Regions from separate parts of the Pseudomonas sp. HK3 genome, predicted to be linked through region 1. Evidence: riboswitches for the same ligand, from Rfam matches in the RefSeq annotation. Region 1 holds a riboswitch; each other region holds the start of a gene.
What was found. Region 1 has a riboswitch for cobalamin ahead of cbiB (adenosylcobinamide-phosphate synthase CbiB). Riboswitches for the same ligand answer to the same signal wherever they lie in the genome.

Region 1 (4,278 bases):
AGCGTAGAGCTTTCTAAGCCTGCTGAAACTTCACGTGACCTTTCTCTAGCGTACAGCCCGGGTGTGGCTGAGCCAGTTAAGGCGATTGCAGAAGATCCAGAAAATGCTTATAAGTACACTGCCAAAGGCAACCTAGTAGCGGTTATTACAGACGGTTCTGCTATTTTAGGTTTAGGTAACTTAGGTCCTTTAGCTTCTAAGCCTGTTATGGAAGGTAAGTCTCTACTTTTCAAACGTTTTGCTGGTGTTGATTCAATTGATATTGAAGTTGAATCTGAAAGCCCACAAGCGTTCATCGACACCGTTCGTCGCATTGCAAATACCTTCGGCGGTATTAACCTTGAAGATATCAAAGCACCAGAATGTTTTGAAATCGAACGTGTTCTTAAAGAACAGTGCAACATCCCAGTTTTCCATGATGACCAACACGGCACAGCGATCGTAACGGTTGCGGGTATGTTGAACGCACTTGAAATTCAAGGCAAAAAAATTGAAGACGCTAGCATGGTTGTATTAGGTGCGGGCGCAGCTGCAATTTCTTGTTCTAAGCTGCTAATCAGCGCAGGCATGAAACCAGCCAACATTTACATGCTTGACCGTAAGGGTGTTATCCACTCAGGTCGTGAAGATCTAAATCAATATAAAGCTATGTTTGCTGTTGAAACGGACAAACGTACTTTAGAAGACGCAATGGACGGTGCTGATATCTTCCTTGGTCTTTCTGGTCCTGATCTATTGGCACCTGAGCTGTTAGCGAAAATGGCTCCAAACCCAATCGTGTTTGCTTGTTCTAACCCTGATCCAGAAATCGCGCCAGCACTTGCTCATGAAGTACGTGATGACTTGATCATGTCAACGGGTCGTTCTGATTACCCGAACCAAGTAAACAATGTACTAGGTTTCCCATTCATCTTCCGTGGTGCACTTGACGTTCGTTCAACGGCTATCAACGAAGAGATGAAACTAGCAGCGGCTTATGCCATTGCTAAGTTAGCAAAAGAGCCTGTTACTCAAGAAGTGTTAACAGCTTACGGCGTTGACTCTATGGAATTCGGTAAAGAATACATCATCCCTAAAGCGACGGATTCTCGTCTTTTAGGTATCGTATCAAATGCAGTAGCACAAGCGGCTGTTGATACTGGTGTTGCTGCTTTGCCTATGCCAGCTAACTACCCGCTTAAGTCTATTTCAGACATCTAAGAAGGCGAGTAAAATGCTAGCAGCATTGTAAATGCTGCCTAAAAAGAAACCCAAATGCTTCGCGGTATTTGGGTTTTTTTATGGGGCTCTGTTTGACGGATAACTGGGTTGAGTCATGTGTGTCTGAATTGACCCATAGTTTAAAACAACGTATAACAGCGCCACATGTTATTTGATGCCAAGCATCATCAGGGAATACGGTGAGCCGACTATATTGGTCAGGTAAGTCCGTAACTGTACCCGCAACTGTAAGGGCCTTACTGTTTAGTAAGGCTTAAGTCAGATACCTGAAATAACACTGTATTGAACCGGGCGGGGATTACCTGGCAATGATCTTTTCACGTTTGGTGTGATGCCATTTGTTTTTCTGATCTGTCTATTATCCCGGTTTAGCGTTCGCCTTTGCTAATGGAGCCGTGATGACACGTATAGTATTTTCTGCCGTTCTTCTTTGTTTTTTATACGAGCAGGTTTCTTTGTTCGCATGCAGTCTATTGCAAAGCTTGTTTGTAATAAAAAACCATGTGTTAGCAACGGCATTTTTAAACGGTCAATAATCAAATGCCTTTACTCCTTGAAAGCGCCATTATTATTTTAAGTGCCCTCATTTTAGATGCCTTATGTGGAGAGGTAAAACGCTTCCATCCGTTGGTGATATTTGGTCATTATGTAACGCGTTGTGAGCAGTTTTTTTATCCTAAAAAAGAAGTGAAACAAGCGGCCATATTAATGCGTGGTATGTTGTCTTGGTGTGCCGCGGTATGCGTACCGACAAGTCTTTTATTGAGTGTGTATGTGATAAGCCCAGATTGGCTGCAAACTTTATTGAGTGTGATTGTGTTGTATTTTGCCATTGGCGCACGCAGTTTATCTGAGCACGGTAATGAGGTAGCAAAACCATTGTTCGCTAATGATATGCTTAAAGCGCGAGAACAGCTTAGCATGATAGTGAGCCGAGATACTCAAGATTTAAATGAGACACAAATTAGCAGCGCCACCGTCGAAACCATCACCGAAAATACTCACGATGCCGTCATCGCCCCTATTTTTTGGTTTTTAGCGTTGGGTGTCGCTGGTGTTATTGTATTTCGCTTAGCCAATACATTGGATGCCATGTGGGGCTACCGCAATGCGCGCTATGAGTACTTTGGTAAATTCAGCGCACGAGTGGATGATGTATTGGGCTGGCCCAGTGCTAGGCTTACAGTGGGTTTGTTTATAATAATTAGTGTCTTAAAAGGCCGTATTAAAGGTGTACTGCGCATTAATACATGGGCGCGTAGCTGGTATAGCCCAAATGCCGGGCCGGTGATGGCGGCAGGGGCATTTGCATTGAATGTACGTTTAGGCGGCCCAGCCCCTTATCACGGTGTGCTAAAATCTCGGCCTTGGTTGGGTGATGGTGAGCAGCCTAAGGCCGCACACATAAAACAATCAATATTATTAATGTACCAAAGCAGTTATGTTTTGGTTTGTATTTTATTCGCAGTGGGCGCCATACAATGGCTTTATTAACAGCGCAAAATCTTAGTTGGCTGGTGAGTGATAACGCCATTGTCAAAGATGTGAGCTTTAGCATTAACAAAGGCCAATTTGTGGGATTAATCGGCCCTAATGGTGCAGGAAAGTCCAGTTTGATGCGCTGCTTGTATCGGGTAAACGCGCCTACGTCTGGCCACGTTTTATTTGAAAAAAATGATGTGTGGCAGTTATCGGCAAAAGATAATGCAAAAAATATGTCGGTTATTTTGCAAGAACACAGTGATCATTTAGGTTTAACCGTGCGCGATGTGGTGTCGCAAGGCTTAACCCCTCATAAAAAGTTATTCCAATGGGATGATGAAAAAGACGCGGCACAAATAGATGCAATAATGCAGCAAATGGACATTACCGAATTAAAGCGTAAGCCGTTTCAATTATTATCCGGTGGTGAAAAACAACGGGTCATGCTGGCCCGTGCATTAGCGCAAAATACTGAATTGCTCATCATGGATGAACCCACCAATCATTTAGATGTTCATTACCAAACCGATATGATGGCCAAGGTGAAATCGTTAAATAAAACCATACTGGCGTCGTTTCATGATTTAAATTTAGCGGCCGCGTTTTGCGATTACATCTTAGTGTTAGATAAAGGCCAGCTAGTGGCCAGTGGCACGCCAACACAAGTACTAACACAAACATTGATTAATAATGTGTTTCGCACTCATACCATGGTTGATACGCACCCTGTCAATGGTCATCCAAGAATTACTTACCAATATCATGATTAAATTATTCAGTTATATTTTCATAGGGTTTTGCATTGTATTAATCAGTGCGGTGATGGCTGTGAGTTTTGGTGCGGCCAATATTTCAAGTGGCGATGTGTTATCGGTTTTATTTAGTCTAGTGGGCGGTGAAAGTGATGTGTCTGATATTAAGCAGCGTATTATTCTTGAACTGCGCATTCCTCGTTTGATTCTTGCTTTTTTAACGGGTGCGGGTTTGTCATTAGCCGGTGCTGTGTTACAAACCGTCACCCGTAACCCATTAGCCGACCCCTATTTATTTGGTATTGCATCGGGCGCATCGTTTGGTGCGGTATTGGTGATAGCTTCTATTAGTGGCGGTGCCGGTTGGGCAGTTGGCCAGATGAGTATTACCACAGGCGCATTTATAGGTGCCGCGTTTTCAGTTTTAATTGTTTTGAGTTTAGCGGGGCGCGGCGTGCAAATTGAACGCATGCTACTGGCCGGTGTGGCATCGTCGTTTATGTTCAGTGCGGGCACCAGTTTGGTGTTATATGCATCTGACCCAGAAGCGGCGGCGTCATTATTGTTTTGGACATTAGGCAGTTTTACTCGCGCAAATTGGAATAACTTATTGGTACCAAGTGTTGTGATTATGAGTTGCTTGGTTTTATTTTTAGGGTATTCACGTGCATTAAAAGCCGTGTTGGCAGGGGATGAAACGGCAAAAACCCTTGGTGTCAATGTGACACGATTACGCATGGGCATGTTGCTGTTAAGTTCGTTGCTTACCGCAACCTTAGTGGCTAATACAGGCGGTATTGGTTTTGTGGGATTGATGATCCCG
Region 2 (4,278 bases), 1.6 Mb from region 1:
TAATTTGGTGCAACTGTTTGTATTGCTAAATTAAAATCATCATCACATGCAGGTGTTTCTGGTGTTTCAGGTGTTTCAGGTGTTTCAGGTGTTTCTGGAAGTTTAGGTGTTTCTACATTTGATCGATCATCGCTACCGCAAGCTGATACAAATAATACAGCTATTATTATAGTGTATATTTTTAGTTTATTTATCATGATGTTATTCTCCATTTAAAATTGGTGTTGAACATTCAATGAGATATTTCGATCAATAACCGGGCGGTTATTTTGGTCATAATATTCATTGTCAAATAAGTTGTTAACTGACAGATTAAAAGAACTATTTTCGATAGCATAACTGAACTTGAATCCTGTGGTTTGATTCTTGATACTAGGATTAAGGTTGGCCATATCAATGTAAAGCCCAGATTCAGTTTGATGTGTTAAAGAAATATTAGAGTATTTATTGATGTTCCAAATCATGCTATAAATTGTTTTTTCATGAAATATACCTGCTAACTTTTTATCGTTAAATGACTTTATTAACGACTCTGTTGAACTATCTTGTACCGTTTTTTGAAGCGAAAAACCTATATTTTCTTTATTGATAGTTATATTTACTTGATAACCAATAATATCTGCCGATGAAGTGTTGCTATAGCTACCAACAAACCCTGAATATATCGGTACGATTGCATCGCTAATTTCTTTTGTATAAATACTGGTTGCAATATTAATATCAGTGCTATCAATTTTTACTTCATTAAATGTAAATTCGAGGCTGCGATTAATTGAACTCTCAGGAAGAATACTAGGGTTACTTTTTAATAAACCTCTATCTCCGAATAGTTCAAATAATGAGGGGAGTCGAATACCCTTGCCGATATCTAATCGTAAGTTCCCTATGGGCCAATTACGACTCTGGTAATAGAGCCCCCAAGTATTGAATTCTTGATTGATTTCATTTTCTGATGAAACGCCGGTACGATTATCTTGTACCCTATTTAGCCACGTATTATTGATGTTTATGGATGTATCAAATCCTGATGCAATATAGCTGTAACTTAATGTGATTGAGGTTTTATTTTGTTTGGCAATAGCATCACATACAGATATAGAGCTGGTACATTTTTTACTATCTAGAATGAGTGTTTTATCTTCACTGTATTTTTCTGTGTTGGAGTTTAAAGAAATATCATAAATTGAGTTGTTTTTTAATAGCGATATGTTTTCGAATATATAGTAGTTCTCATTTTCATACTTATTAGATGTTGGTGTATAACTTAAAATACCATTGATATCTTCATACTTTTCATCTGATTTTGATATTCCAGCGTTTGTTTGTGATGAAAGGTGCTTACTAATATCCCATTTTAAACCGATATCATGAGACCACTTTTTTTCTTCTAGGAATGCATTGTTTCCGTTATCGTTCATTTGGAAGTTTGGAATGTTTTTTTCAGTGTCAGTATACTGAGTTTTAAGGTCCACATTTAAGTTTTCTAACTTGTGGTTGTTCCATTTAAGTAAGATCGATTTATTTTTGTATTGATTGTTCTTTATTTTTTCAATTCTATTTTTATCATTAGGATCATCAATTGGTGAAGGTACAGGGTATTCATAGTCTCCAGAATTTGACGCATGATTGGCGCTAATGATTAAGTTGCCGTGCACTTTACCTGATAATGAAACGCCTATTTCTTTATGGCTAAAGCTACCAGTGGATAGAGATACATTGTTTTTATTTTTAGGTGATATTGTTGTGATTGATATGATGCCACCGATTGCCTGAACCCCACTAGAGTTCCCAGACTGCAATACTTCAATAGACTCAATTTGTTGTAGTGGAATTAAGTCAACATTAAAAGAGCCTGATTGTGCCGTATTGATCACTTGGCCATCAATAATAAAGGTGACTTGTTTATGAGTTGAGCCGCGAATGGATATTTTGGGAGGATTCCCATATGAGGATCGTCTTACTTGAACACCTGGTGTGAGCTGTAAGACGTCAGATAAATTTTGGAACTTCCCTATAAAATAGTCCCTAGAATAAAATTGCTGATTAAGAGCACTATTGGTCGTTGAGTTATTCCCAGTTATTTCAATTTTATCCAATTGTGCATCTTTAGCGGCAGATACACATGGCAATAGCATTAAGCTCAAACAGAATAACAGAGGTAAATGACTAATAAGTTTCACACTAACCAACCAAGGTTAGACAACAGTAAGTAACCAGCAAATGAAAAATATAGAACGTGCTGCCACTTCGTCGCCCACCGCAACTACAGTTTATAGATGATTAGGCCGGTATCCGGGCTCACAACTCAAACCTTACGATTCATGATTTAACGCCTTCCCAAGCTTGCTCAGTGGCAGTGTGTTAAATCTAAGTTGTTTACCGTTGCGGGGGCAGCACTGGAGTGGCTGTAGGGTCTACAGGGGCACCAGTTTCCCGTTTAACTTTGACCTAAGATAACAGTCAAAGCACCTAAAAGTAGCGCGCATACTACGAAAGCATGAGCTAAAGGTCAAGGCGATTCACCTTGCCTAGGGCTAGGCTGGGGTGCTGTTAGTGGTTTGTTCTTGGCTCGCAAATGGCAGCATGATGGTGAAGCGAGTGCCGTTGCCTATGCTGCTTTGAACGCGCATTTGCCCAAGGTGATGGTTGGTAATAATGAAAAATGAGACGGATAGCCCAAGGCCTGTACCCATACCGACTTCCTTGGTGGTAAAGAAGGGTTCAAATATATGACGAGTGGTGTCTTCATCCATACCTGGGCCATTGTCTTCAATGATTAATTCGGCCATTTGGTTATTTTTGCGGGTACTGATTTGAATTTGACTATACCAGTCTAAGTCAAATTCTTTTGTCTGTTTGTAGTCTTGTAATGCTTGTGCGGCATTTTTTAAAAGGTTCAGTATGACTTGCTCGATCTCTGATGGAATACAAGGCACATCCATTAAGGTCAGATCAAAATCTTTTATCAGGTCAATGGCTTTAAAATCATAACCTTTACTTAAACTATATTCGTTTTTAGCAATGCTAATAGAGCGATCAATAATGTGATGCAAATTTTGGGGTTGTAACTTTTTAGGGCTCTGGCGGCTAAATTGCAACATGTTGTTAACGATGGTTGAGGCGCGTTCACCGGCTTGGGATATATTATTTAAGAAAGAGAATATGCCTCGCTTTTCGATATACGCTCGAATATTTTCCATGCTATCGCCGACTTCTTCAGCGCTTTCAATATTTTTTCTTATATCAGGGTTTAAGCGACGTTTGATGTTTTGTACGGTTTGAACAATCGCCCCCAGCGGGTTATTAATTTCGTGAGCCATGCCGGCCGCTAACCCACCAAGTGACATCATTTTCTCAGATTGCACCATCATGTCTTCCATTTGGGTTCGCTGAGTGACGTCATCAATGCGGATAACTGCGCCTGAGTGCGTGGTGTCATCAAGTGGATAAATGGTTAAATCCAAAATGCTTTTTTGTCCTTTAAAATCAAACGAGATACGTTCAACTTTATTGATGACTTTTTTCTCAAGTGAGTTGGTTATCAGGGTAAGGTAAGTAAATAGAAAACCACAGGACTCTTCCAACGGCTGATAAATAGCATCATCCCGTTTTATATGTGTAATTTGAGTGGCACCTTTATTCCATTGTGTGACTTTTAGTTCATGATCAATTGCAATAATGGCACTGGGCATCGAGTCAATAATATTATTGAGGTAGTGCTGGAAATCAGTAAGTTTATGTTCAACTCGCGCTCTTACTTTTACTTCAAAACCTAAGCGAGCATTGGTGTCATGCATTTTTTTTGAAAGCTCTAATGCTCGCTGTCTAGCTTGCTCCGCTTTTTCTTTTTCTTGGCGTAGCATCATGTCATCTTGTTCAATGCGATTAAGCATATAGTTGAAATTCTCTGCCAGTGTGCCAATTTCATCAGGGTAAAAACGACGAGCACGCAGGCCATAGTTTTGTTCCATGGCGATTTCATTCGTGGTATCGGTTAAAGAAAATATCGGCCGAATAATTAGGCGATTAATAAAATATAAAATCACATAAATTAATACAAAACCGCTAACGAGTATTAATAAGCTAATGATGACAACTTCTAATAAAAATATCTTAGTAACATGGGCCGTTACTTTTGCCATTAATGTGAATTTTGGTCCAGGTAATAACACGCTGTCATGGTCTAGTGGTGTTAGATGGATTTGACTTAAATGCAGAGGGAAATCGTCGCTGGTACTATTGAGTCGCTTGCCATTTGCATTGTAAATAGCCGCATCT
Region 3 (4,278 bases), 280 kb from region 1:
GCCTTACTTTAAGTATCGAAAAGAAGTAAAAGTACAGTAAACCGTTCTCGCCAACACTAGGAGTTTTTGTGTTTAAACACATCCGAGAAGATATCGCATGCGTCTTTGATCGAGACCCAGCGGCACGCAACACATTCGAAGTGCTAACGACGTATCCGGGCTTGCATGCTCTGATGCATTACCGTTTAGCGAATTGGTGTTGGAAGCATGGTTTGCAGTACTTAGCACGCATGATTAGCTTTTTTAGTCGCTGGTTCACTGGCATCGAAATTCACCCTGGTGCCACCATCGGTCGTCGTTTCTTTATTGATCATGGCATGGGCGTGGTTATTGGAGAGACCGCTGAAATAGGCGACAACGTGACCTTGTATCACGGTGTCACATTAGGTGGCACATCGTGGAATAAAGGTAAGCGTCACCCAACATTACGTGATGGTGTGGTGGTGGGTGCGGGTGCAAAAGTACTGGGGCCTGTTGAGATTGGCGAAAATGGCCGTGTTGGTTCCAATGCGGTTGTCACCAAAGATGTGCCAGCAGGTGCAACGGCGGTGGGTATTCCTGGACGAGTCATTGTGAAAAAAGCCGATACCGAAGTTGATCGTCGTCGTCAGGCGATGGCCACCAAAATTGGTTTTGATGCTTATGGTATGACAGACGAAATGCCAGACCCGATTGCGCGTTCAATCCATAACTTGCTTGATCATATGCAGGCAGTGGATGAGAAAATTGAACGCATGAGTACGGCACTTGGCGAGCTTGGCCATAAAGAATGCACGGGTCAGTTGCCAAAACTGAAAACTGAGCTGGATGAAATCAGTGACACTAAATAATACATAAAAGAACGATACCGTATTGCACGGTATCGTTTATTTTTTTGAGTGTGCTTTTAAACTAGCCTCAATAATAAAATGTGTAATAGACTGACAAGATAATAACAATTAGAAAGCCTCTGTCATGTCTCACTCGTACGAACAATCCTCCGTTAGACAATCAAATATTCAAACCGCTTGGATTTTATCTGGGTCAGAATTATCGCCATTTCATTTGAAAGTTGCGGCGATGCTCAACGCTAAAAAAATTCCATTTCGGGATTTTCCAAGCCAGGGTCACACGTTAGAAAACCTGAGGGTTCAACTGCGCATTAAATTGCTTAAGGTTGGCATGCTTAAATTGACGTACCCTGAATTTACAGAATATGACGAGTTTCCTTTGGTGCCTTTTTTGTTCGGCTCTAATGGAGAGAATCTTTATGACTCATCAGCGATTGCAACGTGGCTAGATCAGAATACGAATACAACCAGTGTGGTTAAAGTCGGCAGTGAAAAAAAAGTACACTTTTTAATTCAATTGATCGATGAATACTTTGATGAGTTTGGCCTATACATGGTACACCATAGTCGTTGGAAAACATCGGCAATCGATAATACCGCAGGACGGCGGTTGGCCAATGAAATGCCTGCGATGTTTGCACCGTTTTGCTCTGTGATCGATGATTTTTTTAGCCGTCGTCAAATTAGACGTTTACCGTATTTATTCAGCGTTGCACCAACAGGTTTTTCTATAGGTGGTTTAAATAAAAAGAAACAGCCCCCAAGTCATGATCACTTTCCGGCAACTCATGACCTTATTGAACAAAGTTATTTAAATATATTAAATGCGTTAGAACCTATCTTTAAGCGTCGTCCTTATTTGTTTGGTCATCAATTTACCCTAGCCGATGCGAGCCTGTATGGTCAGCTTGGTATGAACTTAACTGACCCCAGCGTAGCAAGATGGATTAAAGCAACAGCCCCACATGTTTTTGCTTGGTTGAATAAAATTCATCAAGGTGACTTTTCAGAAAATAAACCTGAAAGTGCATTAATTATTGATGAAGATTTAAACCCATTATTGCAAGAAATCGTTCGAATATTTTACCCCTTGATGCAACAAAATGAAGCCGCTTATATGCAGCACAAAGACGCGGGCGAAACACAATTTAATGAAGCCGCTTTTTGGCGAAACAAATCCCTTTATCAGGGGGCGCTTGATGGCCAGCCGTTTGCCAGTGTCGCCAAAAGCTTTCAAGTGAAAACATGGCGACAAATCAAACACAGCTGGCAGCAGCTTGATTCAACAGACAAGGCCGATTTAAGCGAGCAATTCTTAGGCATTAACATGCAAGTGAATGCTAGCGAAAGCACAGTTAACGGCGCCTGATTGACACAATGCTCTTATTTGCATACCCTTCGTGCGTCGAGTGCCCGGCCTTTGTGTCGGGTTAAAAGGGAAGAACGGTTTAAGTCCGTCGCTGCCTCCGCAACTGTAAGTGTCTGATCTTAATAGATCAAAATTGCCTTTAGGCTAAGCTGTTATCCACTGGAACTGACATTCCGGGAAGGGTATTCACGCTGAATAATGACACAAGCCAGGAGACCTGCTTGATACCAACTTCAATGATATTCGGAAGGAATATAGAAGTCGTTCGGCAGGTCAGGTACCGAATACACACCAGCTTAAGTCGTCGTTTCACCTAGGTGAAAGGGTTGTGGCTTAAGTCGACTCCGATCTTTTGTTCGTCGCGCATCGCGTTTGGGGATTCCCCAGTGCACGTTGGTGCACCAAGCAAAAGGGCCCATGATAATTATGGGCTGACTTTATTTTTGATTCCGATTTGTTGTGAAACCATCAACAAGTGTCTGGCTATTGTTAGCCTAAAGGAATCAGTCATGCATATTGAGCCACACGTCGTAACGGGCGCCAAACTATTACTCAGCTATGGCACTGCCTTGACTGTTTTTGCTTATGCCGCAAAACAATCATGGGACCAGATTCAACACCAAGGCGCAGCATCATTTGTCATCAAAAGCCTGCTAACCACGTTATTGGTATTGGCATTTTTTGAAGTTCTGCCCCGCCACAGCGTGGGGGTTTCCGAAGTGCATTTCATTTTAGGCTCAACGTTATTTTTATTATTTGGTGTAGCACCGGCTGCACTGGGTTTAGCGGCTGGGTTATTGGTGCAAGGTCTGTTCTTGGCGCCATTTGATTTGCCTCAATACGGCATGAATCTCACCACCTTATTGGCCCCCTTATTTGCTATGGCGTGGGTGGCGAAAACAATTATTCCCGCCAATCTTGCCTATAAAGATCTTACTTACGCGCAAACCTTTAAATTATCAGTGATGTATCAAGGGGGCATTGTCAGCTGGGTTGCATTCTGGGCGGTATATGGTCAAGGCATTGGAGCCGAAAACCTAATGAATGTGGCGTCTTTTTGCGCAGCGTACAGCTTAGTTATATTAATTGAGCCCTTAATTGATCTTGGTTTATTAGCACTGGCAAAAACCTTACACGGTTTGCAACACATGCCTATCTTTGAACGCCGTTTGTATCGCGCGACGGTCTAGGTGTATCTGTTGTGTCTAATTCTAATATAAACATGTCGTTTCCGTTTTGTGCTGTAACGGGCCAACGTGAATTTAAACAAGCACTGATCTTGGCCGCTATTAATCCAGCCATTGGTGGGGTGTTGGTCAGTGGCCCTCGTGGCAGTGCAAAGACGACTTTGGCCCGTGCCTTGGTTGATATCTTACCGTCGCAAGGTGTGTCGCCGGTGTTTGTTAACTTACCTTTAGGGGCAAGTGACGATCGTGTTTTAGGCTCGTTTGATTTACAGCGAGTGCTGCACGATAAACAAGTCATGTTTAAACCTGGGTTATTAGCCTCTGCCCATGGTGGGATTTTATACATAGACGAAGTGAATCTGCTTAACGATGGTTTAGTGGACGTATTACTGGATGTGTCGGCCAGCGGTATTAATCGTGTTGAGCGAGATGGTTTGAGCCATGAGCATGCTGCCCAATTTTTATTATTAGGCACCATGAACCCTGATGAGGGCGAGCTACGACCTCAATTACAAGACAGGTTTGGTTTAGCGGTTGAACTGCATAATGAGATGAGTATTGAGCAACGGGTTGAAGTGGTTGAGCGCCGAGAGGGATTTGATACAGAGCCGCTCGCATTTGTGTCGCAATGGTTAACGGAACAGGAGACGCTTAAACAAAACATTGAAAGCGCACAATTGCGTTTGCCCAGTATTACGTGTTCTGCCAGTGTGCGTACCGAGATTGCCAAGCGTTGCCACGAGGCAGGCGTTGATGGTTTGCGTGCCGACATTGTGATGTATCGCGCGGCGCTTGCCCATTGTGCATGGTCTCAACGAGCAGCAATCAACCTCGACGATATTAACGCGGTAGAAGCCTTAGTGCTCAACCACCGTCGCCAACAAAACACCAA

Region 2: it holds a riboswitch for cobalamin, as region 1 does, so the genes downstream of both, ACU6U9_RS00440 (TonB-dependent receptor plug domain-containing protein) here and cbiB (adenosylcobinamide-phosphate synthase CbiB) in region 1, are expected to answer to the same signal.
Region 3: it holds a riboswitch for cobalamin, as region 1 does, so the genes downstream of both, ACU6U9_RS09535 (energy-coupling factor ABC transporter permease) here and cbiB (adenosylcobinamide-phosphate synthase CbiB) in region 1, are expected to answer to the same signal.

Annotation. Positions count from the first base shown of each region.
Region 1 covers NZ_JBREXD010000001.1:1,752,470-1,756,747, forward strand. The annotation lists gene ACU6U9_RS08170 (malic enzyme-like NAD(P)-binding protein) at 1-1,200, shown strand, start outside; cobalamin riboswitch at 1,348-1,509, shown strand; gene cbiB (adenosylcobinamide-phosphate synthase CbiB) at 1,762-2,715, shown strand; gene ACU6U9_RS08180 (ABC transporter ATP-binding protein) at 2,703-3,473, shown strand; gene ACU6U9_RS08185 (FecCD family ABC transporter permease) at 3,466-4,278, shown strand, end outside.
Region 2 covers NZ_JBREXD010000001.1:116,003-120,280, reverse strand. The annotation lists gene ACU6U9_RS00445 (hypothetical protein) at 1-197, opposite strand, end outside; gene ACU6U9_RS00440 (TonB-dependent receptor plug domain-containing protein) at 213-2,180, opposite strand; cobalamin riboswitch at 2,267-2,488, opposite strand; gene ACU6U9_RS00435 (ATP-binding protein) at 2,535-4,278, opposite strand, start outside.
Region 3 covers NZ_JBREXD010000001.1:2,034,823-2,039,100, forward strand. The annotation lists gene cysE (serine O-acetyltransferase) at 69-830, shown strand; gene ACU6U9_RS09530 (glutathione S-transferase N-terminal domain-containing protein) at 955-2,199, shown strand; cobalamin riboswitch at 2,221-2,438, shown strand; gene ACU6U9_RS09535 (energy-coupling factor ABC transporter permease) at 2,709-3,389, shown strand; gene ACU6U9_RS09540 (ATP-binding protein) at 3,401-4,278, shown strand, end outside.